One region of the Halomonas sp. PAMB 3264 genome, then DNA from elsewhere that is predicted to be linked to it. Evidence: predicted binding sites of a transcription regulator. Region 1 holds the regulator's gene; the other holds the start of a gene.
What was found. The regulator FliA, encoded in region 1, starts transcription of late flagellar genes. The targets are predictions, from matches to a motif close to CTAAAGTTNNNNNNNNNNCNGCCGATA.

Region 1 (11,887 bases):
GTGGTCCAAACCATGCACGGCATCTCGCAAAGCTCGCAGAAGGTCGCGGACATCACCAGCGTAATCGACTCGATCGCCTTTCAAACCAATATCCTGGCCTTGAACGCCTCGGTGGAAGCGGCGCGGGCCGGTGAGCAGGGCCGCGGCTTCGCCGTGGTCGCGGGTGAAGTGCGCAACCTGGCGAGCCGCAGCGCCGACGCCGCCAAGGAGATCAAGACGCTGATCGACAGCTCCGTCAAGCAGATCAGCGAAGGCTCGACCCTGGTCGAGCAGGCAGGCGCCACCATGACCGACGTGGTCAGCGCCGTGCGCCGGGTCGCAGACATCATGGACGAAATTTCCGCCGCTTCTCAGGAGCAGAGCGACGGCATCGAGCAGGTCAGCCAGGCGGTCGGCCAGATGGACGAAGTCACCCAGCAAAACGCGGCGCTGGTGCAGCAGGCCGCCGCCGCCGCGGCCTCGCTCGAAGAGCAGGCCAGCCGCCTCGAAGAGGCGGTCGCGGTGTTCAAGGTGCTGGACGGCGGGCGCGGCTACACATCGGCTGCCACCGCCAGTGCGCGCCCCAAACCGGCCGTAGCACCCCAGCCCGCCAAGCAGATCGCTCAACGACCCGAGCCCGCGCGAGCGCGTGAAAGCCAGGTCGAAGAGTGGGAATCCTTTTAATTCAACGCCCCCGACGCCGGTCGGGGGCCAATGCCCCCTATAGAGAGAGAACGAGCAATGGCCGACAAGAACATGAGCTTTCTGGTCGTGGACGATTTTCCGACCATGCGTCGCATCGTGCGCAGTTTGTTGAAGGAGCTGGGCTTCACCAACGTCGAGGAGGCCGAGGATGGTCAGGATGCCCTCAACAAGCTGCGCGCGGGTAGCTTCGAGTTCGTCGTCTCCGACTGGAACATGCCGAATCTGGATGGGCTCGAGATGCTCAAGGAGATTCGCCAGGATGCCGCGCTCAAGGAGCTGCCGGTACTGATGGTGACCGCCGAGGCGAAAAAGGAAAACATCATCGCGGCCGCCCAGGCCGGCGCCAACGGCTACGTGGTCAAGCCGTTCACCGCCGCGACCCTTGAGGAAAAACTCAATAAAATCTTTGAAAAAATGGGCAAATAAAGTGGTCGGGCTTTGCGCCTGGCGCACGAGGAGAGTGCCATGAGTCATAACGAGCAGGCAGACAACAAGACGCTGCCCGACGACGCCGCCGATGATTTGATTCATCGGATCGGCAAGCTCACCCGTATGCTGCGCGACAACATGCGCGAACTCGGGCTCGACAAGGAGATCGAAAAAGCAGCGGTGGCCATTCCCGACGCTCGCGACCGGCTGCACTATGTCGCCACCATGACCGAGCAGGCGGCCGATCGCGCGCTCAACGCCATCGACCGCGCCCAGCCGCTGCAGGATCAGCTCGCCGAGCGGGCCGAGGCGCTCGACAAGCGCTGGGCGGCCTGGTTCGAAGCGCCTCAGGAGCTCGATGAGGCGAAGGAGCTGGTCAAGCAGACGCGTGGCTACCTGGGTGACGTACCCGCGATGACCGCGGCCACCAACAAGGAGCTGATGGACATCATGATGGCCCAGGACTTTCAGGACCTGACCGGCCAGGTCATCAAGAAGATGATGGATGTAATCCGCGAAATCGAGCACCAGCTCGTGCAGGTACTGATCGACAACGTGCCCGGCGCCGAGGCGCGCGAAAGCATGCAGCGCAAGGCCCAGGATCAGTGGGAAAACGACAGCGTACGGCGCAAGGAAGAGCTGCTCAACGGCCCACAGATCCGCGATAACGCCCCGGATATCGTGACCGGCCAGGATCAGGTGGACGACTTATTGGACGAATTAGGCTTTTAATACCTTGTTATTGAGACATTGTTAAACGTCTCATCTGGCACACTAGGCACCTTACTCAGCCGTCCTTCGGGGCGGCTGACTTTTGGTGCGCCGTCCAGGATGAGCCGGATGACTCATGGCAGACAACGATAGCGATCAGGAAAAAACCGAAGAGGCCACGCCCAGGCGAAAGGAGAAAGCCCGTGAAGAGGGGCAGGTTCCCCGCTCGCGTGAGCTCACGACTTTTCTACTGCTGATGGCCGGCGTCATCGGGCTTTGGGGCATGGGCCAGATGCTCTACGACCAGCTCGGCATGGTGATGGAGCGGGCATTCTTGTTCGACCGCCACCAGGCCTTCGACCCCATGCCAATGCTGACCAACGCGCTCGATCTCGGTGAGCGCACGCTGATCGCGATGATCCCACTGTTCGTACTGCTCGGCGCCGTGGCGCTGGTCGCACCCGCGCTGCTGGGCGGCTGGCTGGTCTCGGCCAAATCGATGCAGCCGAAGTTTTCCAAGCTCAACCCGATTTCGGGCGTCAAACGTATTTTCTCGAGCCAGGCGCTGATCGAGCTTGCCAAGGCGATCGCCAAATCGATTCTGGTCGGCGGCATCGCCAGCGCGTTCATCTATTTCAACATCGACCGGCTTTTGGGTCTGGCCGACCAGCCGGTGCAGCAGGCGCTGGCCAGTGCCCTGAATCTATCGGCGCTGGCGGCGGCTTTAGCGATCGCGTCGCTGGTGGTGGTGATTCTGATCGACGTGCCTTTTCAGCTTTGGAGCAACGCCAAGAAGCTTCGCATGAGCCAGGAAGAGGTCAAGCGCGAGCACAAGGAGTCCGAAGGCGACCCGCACGTGAAAGGGCGCATTCGCCAGCAGCAGCAGGCCATGGCGCGCGGGCGCATGATGAGCAAGGTGCCCGAGGCCGACGTCATCATCACCAACCCCACGCACTACGCCGTCGCGCTCTCCTATCAGGAGGGCCAGATGGGCGCACCGCGCGTGGTGGCGAAAGGCGCCGACGCGGTGGCCGCGCGCATTCGCGATATTGCCCAGGAGGCGAGCGTGCCGCGGCTGGAGGCCGCGCCGCTGGCGCGGGCGCTCTATCACCACGTTGATCTCGACGGCGAAGTGCCGGCAGAGCTCTATACCGCCGTGGCCGAGGTCATGGCCTGGGCGTACCGCTTGAAAAGCGTGGCGCAAGACGGTGGCGAAACGCCGCCAACCCCCGATAACTTACCGGTTCCCGACGAGATGACTCATCCCTCCCGAGGCCCTGGTGCTTTTGAGGCACGCTCATGAAGGCGTTTAGCCAGTTGATCAGTCGACGCAACCCCTTTGGCGATGTGCCGATCAAGCTGTTGGCCGGCCCGCTGCTGATTCTCATGATCCTTGGCATGATGATCGTGCCGCTGCCGCCGTTTGCGCTGGATCTGCTGTTCACCTTCAATATCGCGCTGTCCATCATGGTGCTGTTGGTGAGCATGTTCGCCGAAAAGCCGCTCGATTTCGCCGCGTTTCCCGCGGTGCTGTTGTTCACCACGCTGCTCCGGCTATCGCTCAACGTCGCCTCGACCCGCGTGGTGCTGATGGAGGGCCACCAGGGCGGCGCCTCGGCGGGCAAGGTGATCGAGGCTTTCGGCACGTTTCTGGTCGGCGGCAACTTCGCCGTGGGCCTGGTGGTGTTTCTGATCCTGGTGATCATCAACTTCATGGTCATCACCAAGGGCGCCGGGCGCATCGCCGAGGTCGGCGCGCGCTTCACTCTGGACGCCATGCCCGGCAAGCAGATGGCGATCGACGCCGATTTGAATGCGGGCCTGATCGGCGAGGAGGACGCCAAGAAGCGCCGCGCCGAGGTCGCTCAGGAGGCCGACTTCTACGGCTCCATGGACGGTGCCAGCAAGTTCGTGCGCGGTGACGCCATGGCGGGGCTGGTCATCATGGTGGTCAACATCATCGGCGGGCTGGTCATCGGCATGATGCAGCACGGCATGAGCTTCGCCGACGCCGGGCGCACCTATACGCTTTTGACCATCGGCGACGGTCTGGTCGCGCAGATCCCCGCGCTGGTGATCTCCACCGCCGCTGGCGTGACGGTATCGCGCGTCAACACCGAGCAGGACGTGGGCCAGCAGATGCTCAGCCAGCTCTTCGTCAATCCGCAGGTGATGATTCTCGCCGCCGCGGTGATGGGACTTCTGGGCATGGTGCCCGGCATGCCCAACCTGGTGTTCTTGATCTTCACCGCGCTGCTCGGCGGTCTCGCCTGGTATCTGAAGCGCCACCAGGAGAAGGTGCTGGTAAGCGAGGACATGGCCCAGGCGCCGGTGCCAATGCAGGAAACGCCGGAGGCGAGCTGGGAGGACGTGCAGCTGGTCGACACGCTGGGGCTCGAGGTTGGCCACCGCTTGATCCCGCTGGTCGACTCGCGCCAGAAGGGCGAGCTTTTGGCGCGAATCAAGAGCGTGCGCAAGAAGTTTGCCCAGGAGGTCGGCTTTCTGCCGCCGGTGGTGCACATTCGCGACAACCTCGAACTCTCCTCGAGTGCCTACGTGCTCTCGCTCAAGGGCGCCGAGATCGGCCGCGCCGAGGCGCAGCCGGGCAAGTGGCTGGCGATCAACCCGGGCCAGGTCTCCGGCGAGCTGTCGGGTACGCCCACCGAGGACCCCGCCTTCGGCCTGCCGGCGGTGTGGATCGATGCCAGCCAGCGCGAGCACGCCCAGGTATTTGGCTACACGGTGGTCGATGCCAGCACCGTGATCGCCACGCACTTGAACCACCTCTTGCACCGCCACTCGCCGGAAATGCTCGGCCGCCAGGAAGTGCAGAAGCTGCTCGACAAGCTCGGCGACGAGCAGAAATCCCTGGTCGAAGAGGTCGTGCCCAAGGCGATTTCGCTCACCACGCTCCAGCGCATCCTGCAGAACCTACTCGAAGAGGACGTTTCGATTCGCGACATGCGCACGATTCTGGATACCCTGGCCGACGTCGCCGGCCAGCAGAAGGACGTGGGCGAGCTGACCGCTCAGGTGCGCATCAGTTTGGGGCGCTCGATTACCCAGCAGTGGTTCGCAGGCCAGGAGGCGCTTCACGTGATCGGCCTGGACGCCCAGCTCGAGCAGGTGTTGATCCAGGCCATGAACGGCAACGGCGCCATGGAGCCGGGGCTGGCCGATACGCTGATGAACCAGACCCAGCAGGCGCTGGAGCGCCAGGAAGCCAGCGGCGAGCCGCCGGTGCTGGTGGTTCAGCACTCGCTGCGCCCCATCGTCGCGCGCTTTTTGCGCCGCCGGCTGCGCCACCTGGTGGTGATGTCCCAGGCCGAAATTCCCGACGACCGCACGCTCAGAATCACCACGCTGGTGGGCGGGTCGCGATGAGACGTTGCGGGCGCGCTTTGAATAACGAAGGGGGAGAGCCATGAGCGTAAGACGCTTTATCGGTGCCAACAGCCGCGATGTCATGCGCCAGGTGCGCGCGGCGCTGGGCGACGAGGCGCTGATCGTCGCCAACCGGCGCACGGACACCGGTGTCGAAATCCTGGCCATGGCCGAGGACGCCGCGCTGGATCATACCGCGCCGCCGGCGCCTCAACCGGACATCGAGCCTTCAAGGGAGCGTTTAGCCGACGTCGATCGCCCCTACGCGCACGTTGCCGCGGCGCTCGAGGCGCCCTCCACCGCGCCGGCAAGCGCGAGCCAGCCTTTCGAGGCGGTCAGCGAGCGTCTCTTGCAGGAGATGCAGGACATGCGCGCGCTGCTCGCCCGCACTCACGTGGCGAGTGCGCCGGCGCCGTCGACGGCGCAAACGCTCAACACGCTGCTCGCCCGCGTGGGGTTTGGCAACGAGCTTTGCGAGGAGATCAGCGCGGCACTGCCCGAATCGCTCGGCGCACTGTCGCCCCAGGACGAGCGGGTTCTCGCGTGGCTGCACCGCCAGCTCGTCGCGCGGCTCGAGGTACTCGACAGGGAAGAGGCGTTTTTCGACCAGACCGGCATCGTGGCGCTGGTCGGCCCGACCGGCGTGGGCAAGACCACCACCACCGCCAAGCTCGCCGCGCGCTTCGTCATGCGCCACGGCACGCGCCCGGTGGCACTGGTGACCACCGACAGCTTTCGTATCGGCGCCCACGAACAGCTGCGGATCTACGCCCGCCTGCTCGACACGCCGATGTACGCCCTCGATCACGAACAGCCGATCGACGACCTGCTCGGACGCCTTGGCGGCAAGCAGTGGGTGATCATCGACACCGTCGGCATGAGCCAGCGCGATCAGCGAGTCATCACCCAGATCGACCAGCTGCAGGGCGGCGGCTCGAAGGTGCGCCTGGTGCTGGTGCTCAACGCCGCCAGCCAGCCGGAAACCCTGGAAGAGGTGGTGCTGCGCTACCGCCAGGCGGCGCGGGCGGCCGGGGCGGAGCTCGACGACTGCATCATTACCAAGCAGGACGAGGCGGGCCGGCTGGCGCCGCTTCTGGATATCGTCATGCGCTTTGGCCTGCGCGTGCTTTTCTGCTCCAACGGCCAGCGCGTACCGGAGGACATGCAGCTGGCCGAGCCGACGGCGCTGGTGGACCAGGCGCTCACCCACGCCATGACCGACGTGCGCGAGCGCGAACCCGCCCGCCCGGCCTGGTCGAGCGAGGCGCTGGCGCCGCGTTGGTCGCGGGAAGTGCTGGGCCAGGGGCGGCGCCTTGGCCTGCTGATGGCGAGCCTTCGCGAGCGCGTTGCCGGCTTCTCTCTGCTGGAGGCGAGCTGGGATATCGCCGCGCTGCCCGGCGTGCTCCACGACCAGCGTTTGGCAGCGCTTGCAGATCGCTATCATGAGCAGCGCGCGCTGGGGGTGGTGTGGTCGCCCCGGCGCGCCGAGCGCGGCATGGAGTGGTCGATGCCGGATCTGAATCTCGATGCCGACGGACGCCTCTGTGCGCTGACGCTTTTACAGCACCGCCAGAGCGCCGGCTGGCAGGCGCGCATCGACGCGCAGCGCCAGGCCGCCGTGCACCTGCTGCCCACCCTGGTCGAGGGCGAAACGCTTAACGCGCTGGAAGCCGAGCGCTTGACCTGGGTCAGCCGGGTCAGCGGAAGCCAGCGGGTATACTGGCAGGGCGAACGCTACGCCATGGCCGCGCTGTTTGACGAGGCGACCCTGGGCCACCAGGTGCCCGTGCGCTTTCGCGGTCAGTCGCTTTCGCTCTACAGCGCCCACGCCGAGGTCACCGACGTCGCGGGCCAGCGGCTGCTCGCCTGGCGCGGCGAACTGCGCGACCCGGAAACATCGCGGCGGGTCGCCAAGCGCTATTGGCTCACGCCGGCGCGGCTGGGGAGCGAGGCGCTGTCGCTTTTGATCACCCAGCTGCAAAGTGAAGGCACGGTAGCGCTGACCAAACGCGTTTGGCGCGCACTTAAGGAGTCGGACGGCGGCGAGGTCAGCGCTGAGCTACGGCTCTTGATGGCCAGCGGCGTAGCGTGCGTGGCCACCCACCTGGACAGCGCCGAGGACGAAGAGGCCCAGGCGTTGCAGCAGGATTTACTGCGCCTTTTGGGTAGCCCGCGCAAGCGCCGCGATAGCGCGCTGGCGGACGCGATCATGCACTTTCTAATGACCCGCGACGCGATCCGTCAGTTTGGCAGCGTCAGCCGCGAGACCTTTGCATGAGCGGCCAGGACCAGGCCGCGGGGCTGCGCCAGTGGGCGAACCTGCGCACCGGCCAGTCGGCCGGCGCGCAAGGCGACGACGATGTGCGGCAGGCTCAGGCGTTGGAGGCGAGCGAAGCCGATGCACGCGCTGTCGATGCGCCCGTCGCGGACGCGCATGTCGCCAACGCGCACGTCGCAGACGCGCATGTCGCCAAAATACCGCTCGCCGTGGTCGGGCTTGGGTCGAAGCAGCGCGAGCCGGTGATCGCGCGCCTCGACGAGTGGTCGCGGCTTGGCCGGCGCTGGGCGGCAACGCCAGAGAGCTGGGAGGTCGTGCCGGTGGACGCCGATGCGCCGCTCCAGGCGCTCTGCGCGCGCTACTCGCGCTGGGCGCTGTGGGTGCGAAGCGACGCCGAGGCGTTCGCCGCCATGTACCGCACGCTGCGCCTGGTCAGCGAACACCAGGGGCCCAAACGGCTGTTGGCGCTGCATGAGCCGGGCCTGCCCCGCGCCGGGCTGCTCGAGAATCTGCGCGCGGCGGCGGCGGCGTACCTGGGGATCGAACTGCTGCTTTTGGCCAGGTAGGCCATACTGAGTGAGCCACTATGGTTAGGTTATGCTAATGAGAAACGTCATTCTCGCAGCGCTGAGTGGGGTGGTGGCCAGCGGGCTTTCGCTGTCGGCCCTGGCGGGCGGGGGCAGCTGGAGTGTCGATACGACCGGGCTGATGGTCGCGATGAGCGACCGGGCAAGTGCCAGCCAGGCGCTCGCGCCGCCGCCCAGTGCCGAGATTCATCAGGGGCGCATCGAGCGCGTCAACTGGCGCTTCGAAGCGCCGCCGGGGGCCGATATCCATGCCTGGCTTTGCCACCCGGAGCGCTGCGTCGCCCTCGACGGCCAGCGCGGCAGTGCCACCGGCCTTGCCGGGCTCAATGCCGGCGCGCCGCTCGAGTTTCGTTTCGCGTTGGGGCGTGGCCAGCCGCCGGTGAGGGTGAGAGGGCTTCAAGTGATTGTGAACTATCAGTGACCAGCGATTAGCCAGGGGCACGCCGATGTATACAGCAAAGGGAAGAATCCAACACAGCGATATGGTCAACCAGCACATGCCGCTGGTGCGTCGCCAGGCGCTGGCGTTGCAAGTTCGTTTGCCGGCCAGCATCGAGCTCGACGATCTGATCCAGGCCGGCATGGTAGGGCTTTTAGAGGCGCTGGGGCGTTTTGATGCCGCCCAGGGGGCGAGCTTCGCCACCTTTGCTAGCCAGCGAATTCGCGGGGCGATGGTCGACGAGCTGCGCACCCGGGACTGGCTGCCGCGCAGCGTACGCCGCTCGGCCCGGGCCATGGACGAGTCCGTGCGCCGGCTGGAGCAAAGCCTGGGGCGCGCCCCGGAAGAGAGCGAGATCGCCCGCGACCTGGACATCCCGCTCGATGAGTATCAGCAGCTGCTGGCGGACACCAACAGCGGCCACCTGCTGCCCTTCGAGGAGCTTCTGGAAGAGGGCAGCGAGCCGCTTCAGGAGTCGCTGAACGCGCCTTTCGAGGAGCTGCTGGACGGCCAGCAGCGCGACACTCTGATTGCCGCGATCGAAGCGCTGCCGGAGCGCGAAAAGCTGTTGATGGCGCTCTACTACCAGGAAGAGCTCAACCTCAAGGAGGTGGGCGCGGTACTGGGCGTCACCGAGTCGCGCGTATCGCAGCTGCACAGCCAGGCCATCAGCCGTTTACGGGCGCGTCTGCACGAGCCGGACTGAGCCGTTTTCACCGTTAATCCCTACCGGCGAGGAGCCGTCGATGAACCCCTCTACCCTGATTGGAATAGGCGCCAGCATCCTGTTGCTGGTGAGCGTACTGTTCTTTACCGCGGAGTCCGCGGCAAGCTTTATCAACCTGCCCGGGCTTGCCATCGTCATCACCGGCACGCTGGCGGCGACCTTCATCAGCTATCCGCTCAAGGAGGTGGTGCGCGTGGTCCGCCTGGTGGGGCTGGTATTTCGCCGCGAGAATACCTTCGTGCGCGACGACATCGACGAGCTGGTCTCCATGGCCAGGCTCTGGTTCAAGGGCGACGTGCGCGCGGTAGAGCGCGAGCTCGAACACACCCGCAACCCGTTCTTGCGCACCGGCATCCAGCTCGTCATCGCCAACACCAAGGAAGACGAGATCTTTGACATGCTGCGCTGGCGCATCGCCAGGCTCAAGGCGCGCGAGCACGCCGAGGCGCAGATCTTTCGCACCATGGCGACCTATGCCCCGGCGTTTGGCATGATCGGCACCCTGGTCGGGCTGGTCAACATGCTCGAAGTCATGGACGCGGGGGATCTCGAGGTGATCGGGCCGCGCATGGCGGTGGCGCTTCTCACCACCTTCTACGGCATCCTACTGGCGAATCTGGTGTTCAAACCGGTGGCGGTGAAGCTCGAGCGGCGCACCGAGGAGCGCCTGATCACCATGAACATGGTGCTCGAAGGCATTTCGCTGATCACCAAGCGCCGGCTGCCGTCGTTCATCGAAGAGACGCTGAACTCGTTCGTGGCCAACTACCACGATGAGATCAACGACCCCCATGTGAAGCCGCGCCCAGGCAGCGGCGTCGCGGCGAAAGGCTAGCGCCATGCTCAATTGTGACGCCCGCCACGCGCTGGAATCGCCCTTCACCGGCGGCGACGGCGAGGAGGGGTGGCTGACCAGCTACCTCGACGTGTTGACGCTTCTGATCACGCTGTTCGTGCTGCTGCTGGCACTGACGCCGGCGGGTAGCGGCGGCGAGGCATCAAACGAAGGCCAAGGCCTTCAGCCGCTCTCCTCGGGAATCTTGCCGCGCGACAGCGGTCTATCGCCGGCCATGGCCGCGCTCGACATTCAGGGCGTAAGCGTCAGCCAGGGGCGCGAAGGCGTGACCCTGCGCATCGACGACAGCTTGCTGTTCGCCAGCGGCGCCGCCGAGTTGACCCCCCAGGGCGAAGGCGTGCTCGAGCGATTGAGCGAGGTGATCGACACCTTCGAGGGCGAGGTGTCGGTGGAAGGCCATACCGATAACGTGCCGATTTCGACCGCGGCGTTCGCCTCCAACTGGGAGCTTTCGACCGGGCGGGCGATCGCGGTGGTGCGCCATCTCGAGCAGGAGGGCGTGGCGCGGCAGCGGCTACGCGCCGTGGGCTACGCCGACACGCGCCCGCTCGCCGGCAACGACACGCGGGAAGGGCGCGCCGCCAACCGCCGCGTCGAATTCGTGCTGCGAACTCCCGCCCCGGAGCCGGCGCGGGTTACGCCTTAAGCCCCGGCGCAGCGTCGCTGCATCTCCTGAATCGCCTTGCCGGCGCCGTCGAGATCAAACGTCATGGTCCAGGGCGTGGCACTCCCCTGCTCGAAGCCGATGAACAGCTGCTCGCCTTCACTCATGCGCGCCAGTAGCGCGTCGAGCTCGCCCAGGTAGAAGTGGCTGTAGAAGCCGTCATCCCCCTCTTCGACGATGAACTCCGCCATGGTCTCCATGATCGGCGTCTGGTCGACGCGCAGCCGCGCCGGGACCAGGTTCACCGCGCGGCTCTCGGACTGCGTCTCTTTTAGGGTCACGCGTAGTTCGAGCCAGGGCAGGTGGCACACACCTTCGGTAGCGTTCACGCTCAAAATGGCGTCCGAATAGCTTTCGGCCTCCAGCGCGCGAAAGTGACGCTGGCCGGCATCGGTGGTCGTCGCGGCGTGCCAGGCGCCGAAGGCGGTGTCATCGCTGACCGGATAGCGCGCCGCCTGGGCGGCGGTGGCGAAAACGAAGAGCCCGGCGACGCCGAGCGCTGCCGCGGCAACAGTGTGAGACGTCATGGGACGGTGCGCCGAGTATTGATGTCGAGAAAAGATACGCATCACTCCGACTGGCCGAGCAGCGGCCGCACGTTGTCGCTTAAGTAACAGTCGTCGAACTCGCCTTCGGCGGCAAGCGCCGCCAGGTCCGGTATGTTGATGTGATGGCGGTCGCGATAAATGAGCCCCGCCTCGCTAAGCGCGGTGAACGTGCGGCTGACGTGCACCGGGCTGAGTCCCAGTACGTCGGCGAGCTGCTCCTGGGAGAGCGGCAGGCGAAACTGCCCGGTCAAATCCGGGTTGGTCTGGCTCAGGCGGACGTACATCTCGTGGATGAAATGGGCCATTTTTTGGCGGGCGGTGCGTCTTGCCAGGTTCACCAGCCGCTCGGTCAGAAGCGACTGCTGGCGGCTGCTGATGGCGAACATGACCGAGGTCAGCGGCAGCGACTGGCTGAACAGATCGATCATCCGCTTGTGCGGAAAACGGCACACCACAGCGTCGGTGATGAAGCGCACGTTTTCCAGCCGCTGGGAGAAGGCGAATTCGCGCAGGCCGATGATGTCACCGGGCAGGTACACCTCCATGATGTGGCGATCGCCGTTTTCCAAATGGCGATAGG
Region 2 (11,887 bases), 390 kb from region 1:
GGGCGCTTTGAAATTAGCGTGTCTCAGCTGGCTCGTGCCGGCAGCGCGGCGTCCAATAGTGTGGCGCTGGATCAGGAGCTCACTGCTACTGATACGAAATTGAAGCTCAATTTCGGCGCGGGCACTACGCAGACGAGCCTTGACGTCGATATCAAGGCAGGCAGCACGCTAGCCCAGGTACGCGATCAGATCAATGCAAATAAGGAGTCGGGTGTTACCGCCTCGCTTGTCAACGATGGCACCGGATACCGTTTGGCGCTCAGCTCAAAGGAAACCGGCAAGGACGCCTCGCTCACAGGGTTTTCTGGTCTCGATGGGCTTGCCATGGATAGCACGACGGTGCGGTTAGGCCAGGACGCCGCGCTCAACGTCAACGGCATCGCGATCACCAGCAAGACCAACCGCGTCGAAGGCGCTATTGAGGGTGTAACGCTCGATCTCACCGCCGTGTCGGAATCCCCCGCCACCCTGGTGATCGAGCGAGACAACGACTCCTTGAAGGAGGCGATCAATAACTTCGTCAGTAACTACAACGAAATGAAATCGACCGTAGAGCGCATGACCAAGTTCAACGGCGAAGGCGAGATTTCGGGCGAGCTGATAGGTGACCGTACCGTACGCACTATCGAAAACCGCTTGAGTCGTGACGTGAGCGACAGCTTGGCGGGCGGCGATATCACACGGCTGTCTGAAATCGGAATCTCAATTGATGAGCGCGGGCGCTTGAAGGTCGACGAAGAAAAGCTCGATGCCGCTGTTGCCAACGACCCTGAAGGCCTATCTGCCTTCTTCGCTGGTGACAGCAAGGAAGCAGGCTTTGCAGGGCGCCTCAGCACAACATTGACGACCATTACCTCAGAAGATGGCCTCATTAAAAGCTCGGTCACCAGTGCAGAACAGCGAATCGAGAGTCTCGATAAGCGCAAGGAGCGCATGGAAGCCAGCATCGAGCGCAACGTGGAGCGCTATCGTAAGCAGTTTGCCCAGCTCGATGGCATGATTGCGCAGATGAACTCCATGAGCAGCTACCTGGGCCAGCAGTTCGATATGCTGAGCAATATGCAGAAGTAGTAAACCTTGCTATCAAACGAAACGGTGCTAATACGCTCTCGTTCGTAACGACAATTTATTTTATCAGCGGGGCCGTAAGGCCCCGTTATAGTTTCAAGGCCAAATTTTCATAAAAAAGTGGGTAAATGAGCTAAAGGATCGCCCCGCTTCGCCGTTAATTATAACAACGGCGATGCAAGCGCCGATTTATAGGCCTCTCTTGGGCCACTAAACACAGAGGATTACCCCATGTCCGTCATCAATACCAACATCACTTCCATGATCGGCCAGAACAACCTGAGCAAGTCCCAGGGCATGCTGGCTCAGGCGCAGGAGCGTCTTTCTTCCGGCCTGCGTATCAACAGCGCCTCCGACGACGCAGCAGGTCAGGCGATCGCCAACAAGATGACCGCCCAGATCAAGGGTATGGATCAGGCGAGCCGTAACGCCAGCGACGGTATCTCGCTCGTTCAAACCATGGAAGGCGGCCTGGACCAGATCAACGACAACCTGCAGCGTATTCGTGAACTGGCGGTACAGGGTGCTAACGACACTAACACCGCCGATGACCGCGCGGCGATCACCACCGAGATCAACGAGCGTATCGCTGAGATCGACCGCGTAGCGGGCAGCAACAACTTCAACGGCACTAACCTGTTGTCAAGCGGCGCGAGCACGGCGCTCAATATCCAGGTCGGTTCTAACACCAGCGGCAACGACACTATTACCGTCAATACTTTCGACGCAACTAGCAGTGCGCTGGGTGTTAGCGGGTCTGCGGCGGCTCTCTCCGGTGCCGGCGCGACTCACGACAACTTCCAGACGCTGATCGACAATGTCGATACCGCCGTCAAGTCGCTCGACACGCAGCGTGCGACTCTGGGTGCCACGCTGAACCGCTTCGACTCTGTGATCGATAACCTGGCGACCACGACTACTAACCTTTCCGAAGCGCGCTCACGCATCGAAGATGCCGACTACGCGAAAGAAGTGTCGAACATGACACGCGCCAACATCCTTCAGCAGGCGGGTACGTCCATGCTGGCCCAGGCTAACCAGACCCCGCAGTCTGTACTGTCTCTGCTGGGTTAATCGCTCAAGCAGTAGTACCACGAGCGAAGTGAACGACGGGGCCGCAAGGCCCCGTTTTTCGTTGGGCGCCTCGCGCATTTTTCTCATGTGAATCGCGCGAAAGGCCTAAAGAAGTGCCTCCAACAGCCGTTAATTATAATAACGGCGATGCAAGCGCCGATTTAAAGGCCTCTCCTGGGCCACTAAACACAGAGGATTACCCCATGTCCGTCATCAATACCAACATTACTTCCATGATTGGCCAGAACAACCTGAGCAAGTCCCAGGGCATGCTGGCTCAGGCGCAGGAGCGTCTTTCTTCCGGCCTGCGTATCAACAGCGCCTCCGACGACGCAGCAGGTCAGGCGATCGCCAACAAGATGACCGCCCAGATCAAGGGTATGGATCAGGCGAGCCGTAACGCCAGCGACGGTATCTCGCTCGTTCAAACCATGGAAGGCGGCCTGGACCAGATCAACGACAACCTGCAGCGTATTCGTGAGCTGGCGGTTCAGGGTGCCAACGACACCAACACCGACGATGATCGCGCCGCAATCGAAACCGAGATCAACGAGCGTCTGGCCGAGATCGACCGCGTGGCAGGCAGCAACAACTTTAACGGTACCAATCTTCTTAACGCCAGCGGCAGCCTGAGCATCCAGGTTGGTTCCAATACCGATGTTGAAGACGTCATCAATGTTAAGACTGTCGATGCTACCGTGTCGGGCCTGGAACTGACTAGCGCCTCGGGCGGAGTCGTTGCAGCGGCTTCCGGCGGCGCCGCTACCTTTACGGCGGCTAGCGGAGCTGGCGCCCACACCAGCTTCCAAAGCCTGATCGATGCCGTTGATACTGCTACTAAAACACTCGATACCAACCGCGCTACTTTGGGTGCTACGCTGAACCGCTTCGACTCTGTGATCGACAACCTGGCGACCACCTCGACCAACCTGTCCGAAGCACGCTCGCGAATCGAGGACGCCGACTACGCCAAGGAAGTGTCGAACATGACGCGCGCCAACATCCTCCAGCAGGCGGGTACGTCGATGCTGGCCCAGGCGAACCAGACGCCGCAGTCGGTATTGTCTCTGCTGGGCTAATAGTCGGGTAAGTGCTGCCATTGACAGCTAGAGTAACGGGGCCAATTGGCCCCGTTTTTCGTTCTTTCTGCAAGCAAAATTATTTTCACAAAACGGCTTTAAACTATTCAAGAATCCACGTTAGCGGCCGTTAATTATAATAACGGCGACGCAGTCGCCGACCTGTAGGCCCTTCTCAGGCCATAAAATACCGAGGATCTCATCCATGTCCGTTATCAATACCAACATCACTTCCATGATCGGCCAGAATAACCTGCGCGCTTCGCAGAGCATGCTGGCTCAGGCACAAGAACGTCTCTCTTCCGGTCTGCGCATCAACAGCGCATCCGACGATGCCGCCGGTCAGGCGATCGCAAACAAGATGACTGCTCAGATCAAGGGCATGGAGCAGGCCAGCCGTAACGCCAGCGACGGTATCTCACTCGTTCAGACCATGGAAGGCGGTCTGGATCAGATCAACGATAACCTGCAGCGTATTCGCGAGCTAGCGGTACAAGGTGCTAACGATACTAACACCGCCGATGACCGCGCCGCGATCGCAACCGAGATCAACGAGCGTATCGCCGAAATCGATCGCGTAGCGGGCAGCAACAACTTCAACGGTACTAACCTGCTTAATGTTAGCGGTGGCGGTACTCTGAACATTCAGGTTGGTTCGAATACATCGACCAATGATGTTATTGAGGTAAGCACAATCGATGCGACCAGTGCTTCTCTGGGCGTTAGTGGCGCAGCTGCCTTGCTTTCTGGAGCCGGTGCAACACATGCTAATTTCCAGAGCTTAATCGACGCTGTCGATGGCGCAACGAAAACCCTGGATACCAACCGCGCGACTTTGGGCGCCACGTTGAACCGCTTCGATTCCGTGATCGATAACCTGGCGACCACCTCGACCAACCTGTCGGAAGCGCGCTCACGTATCGAGGATGCCGATTATGCCAAGGAGGTGTCCAACATGACCCGCGCCAACATTCTGCAGCAGGCGGGTACGTCCATGCTGGCTCAGGCCAATCAGACCCCGCAGTCCGTTCTATCTCTGCTTGGTTAATAACACATTAATGAGTGTCGACGGGGCCGAAAGGCCCCGTTTTCGTTATAGGCTTGAGAGAAATATGGAACACTTCGTTACACGCTATAACCCCCGCATAGCCTGAAAATAACGCAGATCTTCTGCATCATTTTTCTATAGCGTTACTCTTTGCTACATAAAAAAAGCCTTGTTTCTTCAAGTGTTGGATATAGCAGCCGTTACCCCTTGGTAGCGACGGCACAAGCGTCGCCAAGTTGGCCCGCTGGCCAGTTATACTTCAAGGAGCAATACTCATGTCTGTAATCAATACGAATATCACCTCCATGATTGGCCAGAATAATCTGAGCTCTTCACAAAGCATGCTGGCTCAGGCGCAGGAGCGTCTCTCTTCCGGACTGCGTATTAACAGCGCCTCCGACGATGCCGCAGGTCAAGCCATCGCCAACAAGATGACTGCCCAAATCAACGGTATGAGCCAAGCCAGCCGTAACGCCAGCGACGGCATTTCCTTGGTGCAAACCATGGAAGGTGGTCTCGATCAGATCAACGACAACCTGCAACGTATTCGTGAGCTGGCGGTGCAGGGCGCTAACGATACCAACACGGAAGAAGATCGCGCGGCGATTGCCACCGAGATCACTGAGCGTATTGAAGAAATTGATCGTGTTGCGGGTAGCAACAACTTCAACGGTACTAACTTGCTGGACGGCGTTAGTACTGACGACCTGGAAATTCAGATCGGCGCGAACACCACTGACGATGACACCATTTCAGTAAGCCGCTTTGACGCCACTAGCGACAACCTGGGCGCGGTGAGTGGTGGGGTTGCCAACCTGGAGGCAGCGGCCACCGCGGTATCAGGTGGTGGTGACCATAGTGATTTCCAATCTTTGATTAATTCAGTGGATAGCGCCGTAAAAGAATTGGACACTAATCGTGCGGAGCTGGGTGCCACGCTCAACCGTTTCGATTCGGTGATCGACAACCTGGCAACGACCGAAACCAACCTTTCCGAAGCTCGGTCGCGCATCGAAGATGCCGACTACGCGGATGAGGTCTCCAACATGACCCGCGCTAATATCCTCCAGCAGGCGGGCACCTCCATGCTGGCGCAGGCTAACCAGACGCCGCAGTCCGTACTGTCTCTGCTGGGTTAATTGCTCGAGCAGTAGCACAACGAGTGAAGTGAACGACGGGGCCGCAAGGCCCCGTTTTTCGTTGGGCGCCTCCCGCATTTTTTCTCATGTGAATCGCGCGAAAGGCCTAAAGAAGTACCTCCAACAGCCGTTAATTATAATAACGGCGATGCAAGCGCCGATTTAAAGGCCTCTTCTGGGCCACTAAACACAGAGGATTACCCCATGTCCGTCATCAATACCAACATTACTTCCATGATTGGCCAGAACAACCTGAGCAAGTCCCAGGGCATGCTGGCTCAGGCGCAGGAGCGTCTCTCTTCCGGCCTGCGTATCAACAGCGCTTCCGACGACGCAGCGGGCCAGGCCATCGCTAACAAGATGACCGCCCAGATCAAGGGTATGGATCAGGCGAGCCGTAACGCCAGCGACGGTATCTCGCTCGTTCAAACCATGGAAGGCGGTCTGGACCAGATCAACGACAACCTGCAGCGTATTCGCGAATTGGCGGTTCAGGGCGCCAACGATACCAACACCGCCGATGACCGTACTGCGATCACCACTGAGATCAACGAGCGTCTGGCCGAGATCGACCGCGTAGCAGGCAGCAACAACTTCAACGGCACTAGCTTGCTCAATGCCAGCGGCAGCCTGAGCATTCAGGTTGGCTCCAACACCGATTCCGAAGACGTGATTAGTGTCAAGACCGTCGATGCGACTGTGGCGGGTCTGGGCTTAGCAAGCGGCAGTGAAATCACCGGCACCACATTTGCCGTTAGTGGTGGCACCGCAGCCCACAGCAGCTTCCAGAATCTAATCGACTCCGTCGATGCCGCGACCAAGACTCTGGACACCAACCGCGCAACCTTGGGTGCCACGCTGAACCGCTTCGACTCCGTAATCGACAACCTGGCGACCACCTCGACCAACCTGTCCGAAGCGCGCTCACGAATCGAAGACGCCGATTACGCGAAAGAAGTGTCCAACATGACTCGCGCCAACATCCTTCAGCAGGCGGGTACCTCCATGCTGGCCCAGGCGAACCAGACGCCGCAGTCTGTACTGTCTCTGCTGGGTTAATTCTTTCAGCGGTACAACTAATGAAACAACCGAACGGGGCCAAAAGGCCCCGTTTTCTTTTAGGTGGCTCAGTGTCAGCTCCTTTACACGTTTCCTACCAGGCCAGCCTAAAGCGTGGCGTCGCACATTCGGTAACTATAATTATCTCCTTCGCAACCCTGGTTCCTGAAGCAGTCCATGGAATACCTGCTTAAAAACCGGTGCATTTGCCTCTTTGGTACACGTGGTCGCGAAGTAGACTAGGCAGACTGCCACTTTTTTGCGAGCTGCCTAATGGCCAAGACGACTCCCGCCACACCCAAACGTAAACCTCGTTTGCTATGGGCCAACCCGTTCTGCCTTTTGGATACGTCCAGCGGTGCAAGCATGACCGTACGCCAAATGCTGCTTCAGTTAGTGGCCAATGGGTATGACGTCAAAGTGCTGGGAGCGACGGTATTCGACAACCCCAAGGGAATGGCGATTCTCAAGGAGCAGTTCGCTGATCTCGATTCCCATCTGCACCAGTTGATTGACGCGAAAGATGGTCCTCTGACTCATCAGATGCTCGTGAGCTACAGCTATAACCGGAATCATTTCACCACGCACGAAGAAGGGCTCTGGTATAGCCAGTATGTATATCTGTTGGATTCCTTCAAGCCGGACGTTGTGTGGTTCTACGGTGGCCAGACCGTGGATATGCTTATCGCCGACGAGGCCCGCGATCGAGGTATCCCCGTGGCCTTTTATCTGGCTAATGGCAACTATAAATCGCCCCGCTGGTGCCGTGATATTGATCTGATCGTAACCGACAGCCAAGCAACGGCAGACATGTATCGCAAGGAAGTAGGATTTACCTCCACGCCGGTAGGCAAGTTCATTGCCTCGGACCGCTTCGTTGCCGATGAGCACGAGCGCAAGCGACTTCTTTTTGTGAATCCGAGCTGGCAGAAGGGCGCCAGCGTGTTCGTACAACTGGCTGAAAAGCTCGAGCGAGAGCGTCCGGATATCGAACTTGAGGTCGTGGAGGCGCGCGCCGATTGGTCGGCCGTGCTGCGTGAGACGACCAAGCGGATGGGGCAACAGCGCAGCACGTTGAGTAACGTGACTGTGACGGGTAATACCAGTGATATGCGAGGGCCTTATAGCCGCGCGCGCGTATTGGCTGCGCCCAGCCTCTGGTGGGAGAGCTCCGGGCGGGTGCTTGCTGAGGCCATGCTCAATGGTATACCGGCGCTGATCACCAATCGCGGTGGCATGCCCGAAATGGTAGGTAAGGCGGGTATCACCTTCGATTTCCCCGAACAGTGTTATGAAGAGCCCTACCAGCATCTGCTTGGCGAGCAAGAGTTACAGCCGCTATTCAATGCAGCGGTCGCTTTTTTCGATGATGAGGCGCTCTATCAGAAATACGTGGCACAGGCTTTCAACGTAGGTGAAGAGAAACACCACATTGATCGTGCTACCGACAGACTGCTTAGTGCCTTGGCTCCTCTGGTGCGAGAACGCGCTGGTAACAAGGAGTTTTCGGCCAGCCAGAAGAAGCGTCATCGCCAACGCCTTCCAAGCAGGGCCACCAAGCCAGAAATGAAAGTGGATCGCACTCTACAGCAGCTGATCAACGGCAAAATAAAAGGCGTTTTGGGGAGCGACACCCAAGCGACCAAGCTGCATCTCACTGAAGATTTTACTTGGCAATTAAAGGGGAAGATCATCGTACTTGATAATCGTGCCAACCTGATCAAGAGTGGTTTGGCTGATCAGATGGCAGTAACTGGTGCGTTCGCTATCGTAGCCTTTGACCCCGCCAGCGAAATCAAGACGCCCAAGCAATACGAAGGCAGTGATACGATTCAGCTTTTCCAGCACGCTTTATTGGGCGATGGTCGACCGGCCACCCTGCATGCCTGCGTTGCCCCGGAAATGACCAGCACTTTGGCACCCCTTTCGGCAGATAAATTAGCCGAACGCCACCATTTAGGGGCACAGGAAATCGCGGATCTGCCGATCAATACGGTAGCTGTGGACAGCATTACGGGGCTGGAGAGCCTCGATTGGCTCATTCTGGACGAGTTGAGCGATGCCATGGCCGTTCTGGAAAACGGCAAGCAATATCTCGAACAGACGCTGCTGGTTCAGGCACGCGTGCCGTTTCAATTAACTCACGAGAAGCAGCCCAGCCTTGCCGAGCTACAGCATTGGGCGAGCCGCAACGGGTTCCGTTTCTACCGTTTTCATAATATCCGCCACCATAGCCATCTGCCGGAAAAACTGAACGAGCGTTCGCCCTGCGCCAGCGAGCAGGAGAGTGCGGATGTACTCTTTCTACCCAGTTACGAGCGTATGGCGAAGCTTAGCGATAAGCAGAAAAGAAAACTCGCTTTTATCATGAGTGCCTGCTTTGCCGCACATGATATGGCCTTCGAGTTGATGGCGGGCATCAGTCACGACAAAGCGTTAGAATTTCTCGAAGCCCACAAGCTTTTGCCTTCTGCTACACAAACCGACGGCGGTGATGAAAATCGCTCTTCGACGCGGATGGACGCGTCTCGAGCCGCCTTTCTGGGGCACGACGACAACCTTTTGGCGTTAATTGATTGATATAGCAGAGGCGGCTTGAATGTTTGCTTACGAAAAGTTCGATGTTTTTGACGAGATAGTCTCGAGTCTGCCGGTGGGTAGCGCGCTGACCTACTCACCACTGCTCAGGGAGGGCTTTCAGTTCTGCCTGGACAAAGCAGATAAAATTGGCGATGTCGAGAACACAAAAAGCTTGGGGCTGTCGGGCGTCGATCGTTCTCGATACCCGGCCAAACGCGAAATCAGAAAGATTGGTTACTTCCACGACCAGGATTTTTTGAGCAATATTCTGACCGGTTTTGAGGCGCAAGGTGTCACGGTCGAAAAGCTCGAACTTATTCCTGCGCGATTCAAGAAAGTGCTAAGTAACAAGCAGCGAGAGGAGATCGACTTTTTCGATCATCACCTGCGTACTTCGTTTGGCTGCGATATCCGCGAGAAGCTCGAAGAGCGTTTTCATCTCGTCAACGCCATGATTCCAAAGTACTACGACCTGCTCAAGGAATCAGGAGTCGATGCTCTCGTTTTCAGGGTCTACTACGGGCTTAACTACTTCCCCATTATCTTTGCCTGCAAGATGCTGGGGATTACCGTAATTGACGTTCAGCACGGTATTAATGGGCTTAAACACGTTTGCTATTCAAGATTCAAACACAGTGAAATTAACAGCCCATTTCTGCCAGATATCTTCTGGACATGGAGTGATATGGCAACACACATGTTGACCAAGGGAAGCGCCATTGAATCAGGCGCTACGGTGGTCGAGGGGGGCGGGCCTGTCTACCTTTCTCGCGATGCCAAGGAGGGAAATAAAATACTTTATACCCATCAGCCACAATCAAAGGGCATACCGGTGCCCTTGGAAGAGATCAAACGCGTTTATCAACTGAAAAAACGCGAGATCGTTGTCAGACCTCATCCACTGCATATTGGTGAAGCAAAAGAAGTGATGACTTTACTCCAAAAAGAGGGAGTCAAAGCGAAATTGGAGGATCCTAACAAGCTAGCGATCAATGATTCGTTAAAGCAGGCCGGTGTTCATATCACTTGGTCCTCCACCTGTGCACTAGATGCACTCAACTTTGGTGTGCCTTCTGTTCACTGCTCGGAGCTTATCGATGAGGTGGAGCGTGAGTTCGTAACTGGTCTTCTTTTTAGATGTTCCGAAGTCACTAAGGATAACCTCGTCAGAGATCTATCCAGGGCTAGCCCCTATAGTCTCGGTTCAAAAGAGCGTGTGACGCATGCGGTTTCGAAAGTATTGTCGCTTCCCGCTAGCGAAGGGAGCTCTTAATGAAAGCGAGTAGAGAGGTGCTGGTAACGGGAGCCGATGGATTTATCGGTTCTCATTTGGTCGAGCTTTTGGTCGAGGAGGGCTATCGCGTAAAGGCGCTTGCCCAATACAACTCCTTCAATAGCTGGGGGTGGCTTGAAGATATCGGCTGTTTGAACAGCGTAGAGGTCGTCAGTGGTGATGTCCGCGATCCCCACTTCTGTAAGTATATTACCCGGGAGGTTGACACGGTTTTTCACTTGGCAGCGCTCATTGCCATTCCTTACTCCTACATCGCGCCGGATAGCTACGTAGATACTAATGTCAAAGGTACGCTCAATATTTGCCAAGCAGCCCTTGATAATGGTGTAACTCGTTTAATTCATACCTCTACGAGTGAGGTATATGGCACTGCACAGTATGTCCCTATTGACGAGCATCATCCGTTGCAGCCGCAATCGCCTTACAGTGCGTCCAAGATAGCCGCTGATGCCATGGCAATGAGTTTCTATAATGCGTTCGATCTACCTGTTACGGTAGCTAGACCCTTCAACACCTATGGTCCCCGTCAGTCGGCTCGCGCCGTCATACCGACCATCATCAGCCAGATAGCATCCGGGATGAAGCAGATCAAGCTAGGCGATGTTTCGCCCACTCGTGACTTTAATTATGTGGAAGATACCTGTTGCGGTTTCCTGGCTTTGGCCAACAGCGATATTGCGATCGGCGAAACAGTAAACATCGCTTCTAACTACGAAATATCGGTCGGCGACACGCTCGGAATCATTCGTGAATTAATGGATCACGATGTCGAGTTCATTATTGACGAACAGAGGTTGCGTCCCGGTAAATCGGAAGTGTTCCGTCTTTGGGGAGATAACGCCCGCCTTCGCGAGATGACCGGTTTTTCCCCTCAGCACGACATTCGTGAAGGACTCAAGAAAACGATCGACTGGTTTTCTCAACCCAACCAGTTGGCAAAATACAAAGCCAATCTATATAACATTTGAGTTATACCATGCTGCCTAAGCTGATCGAATTCGTTCGTGGCTATTACCGTACGGAGGCGTTCAATCCCCTACCTGAACTTGTATCTCAAGGTGGTAGAAAAACCTATGTGGCTGAAACGATTGGATCTACTTTTGTTTCCAGCGTCAGGAACTATGTTGACAAGCTAGAGCATAGTATTGCCGTTTATAGGGGCATCCCCAACTCAATAGCGACAAACAAAGCGCCGTATCCTTATGAATATACGAACGATGAGCTGGGCTATAACTACGTCATGCTGACCCCAAACTCTGCGTGTGTGAATGGCCAGATCAAGCAAATCGAGACATTTGCTGGAGAGAAATGGCGCTTGGCAGCGGGCTTTGCTGATCACTTTGAGGCCGGTGATCCTCTCGTTATAACCGAGCAGGACGGGTGGCGTAGCAACTATTGGCTCAATGCGGTGATTCGTGGCGAGGTGGCGCAACGTGCGGAATGGCTCAAGCTGATCAAACACAAGATCATGGTGACATTGCTTATCGGGAAATTGAGGAGTTGGCTGCCCATGTATGCTCATTCGCCCGTCGGCGACATATCCCAT

Region 2: a site for FliA is predicted at 4,446-4,472, ahead of RN347_RS14390 (flagellin). Genes of this name have one in related genera too.

Annotation. Positions count from the first base shown of each region.
Region 1 is NZ_CP134866.1:3,564,355-3,576,241, reverse strand. Features, by position in the region: gene RN347_RS16335 (methyl-accepting chemotaxis protein) at 1-663, shown strand, start outside; gene cheY (chemotaxis response regulator CheY) at 721-1,110, shown strand; gene cheZ (protein phosphatase CheZ) at 1,150-1,845, shown strand; gene flhB (flagellar biosynthesis protein FlhB) at 1,961-3,127, shown strand; gene flhA (flagellar biosynthesis protein FlhA) at 3,124-5,208, shown strand; gene flhF (flagellar biosynthesis protein FlhF) at 5,249-7,486, shown strand; gene RN347_RS16305 (hypothetical protein) at 7,570-8,052, shown strand; gene RN347_RS16300 (flagellar protein FlhE) at 8,090-8,494, shown strand; gene RN347_RS16295 (RNA polymerase sigma factor FliA) at 8,520-9,218, shown strand; gene RN347_RS16290 (MotA/TolQ/ExbB proton channel family protein) at 9,259-10,074, shown strand; gene RN347_RS16285 (OmpA family protein) at 10,079-10,741, shown strand; gene RN347_RS16280 (hypothetical protein) at 10,738-11,286, opposite strand; gene RN347_RS16275 (Crp/Fnr family transcriptional regulator) at 11,328-11,887, opposite strand, start outside.
Region 2 is NZ_CP134866.1:3,174,859-3,186,745, reverse strand. Features, by position in the region: gene fliD (flagellar filament capping protein FliD) at 1-1,071, shown strand, start outside; gene RN347_RS14405 (flagellin) at 1,300-2,142, shown strand; gene RN347_RS14400 (flagellin) at 2,346-3,221, shown strand; gene RN347_RS14395 (flagellin) at 3,427-4,269, shown strand; gene RN347_RS14390 (flagellin) at 4,545-5,408, shown strand; gene RN347_RS14385 (flagellin) at 5,613-6,467, shown strand; gene RN347_RS14380 (glycosyltransferase) at 6,741-9,047, shown strand; gene RN347_RS14375 (hypothetical protein) at 9,067-10,320, shown strand; gene RN347_RS14370 (NAD-dependent 4,6-dehydratase LegB) at 10,320-11,309, shown strand; gene RN347_RS14365 (hypothetical protein) at 11,318-11,887, shown strand, end outside.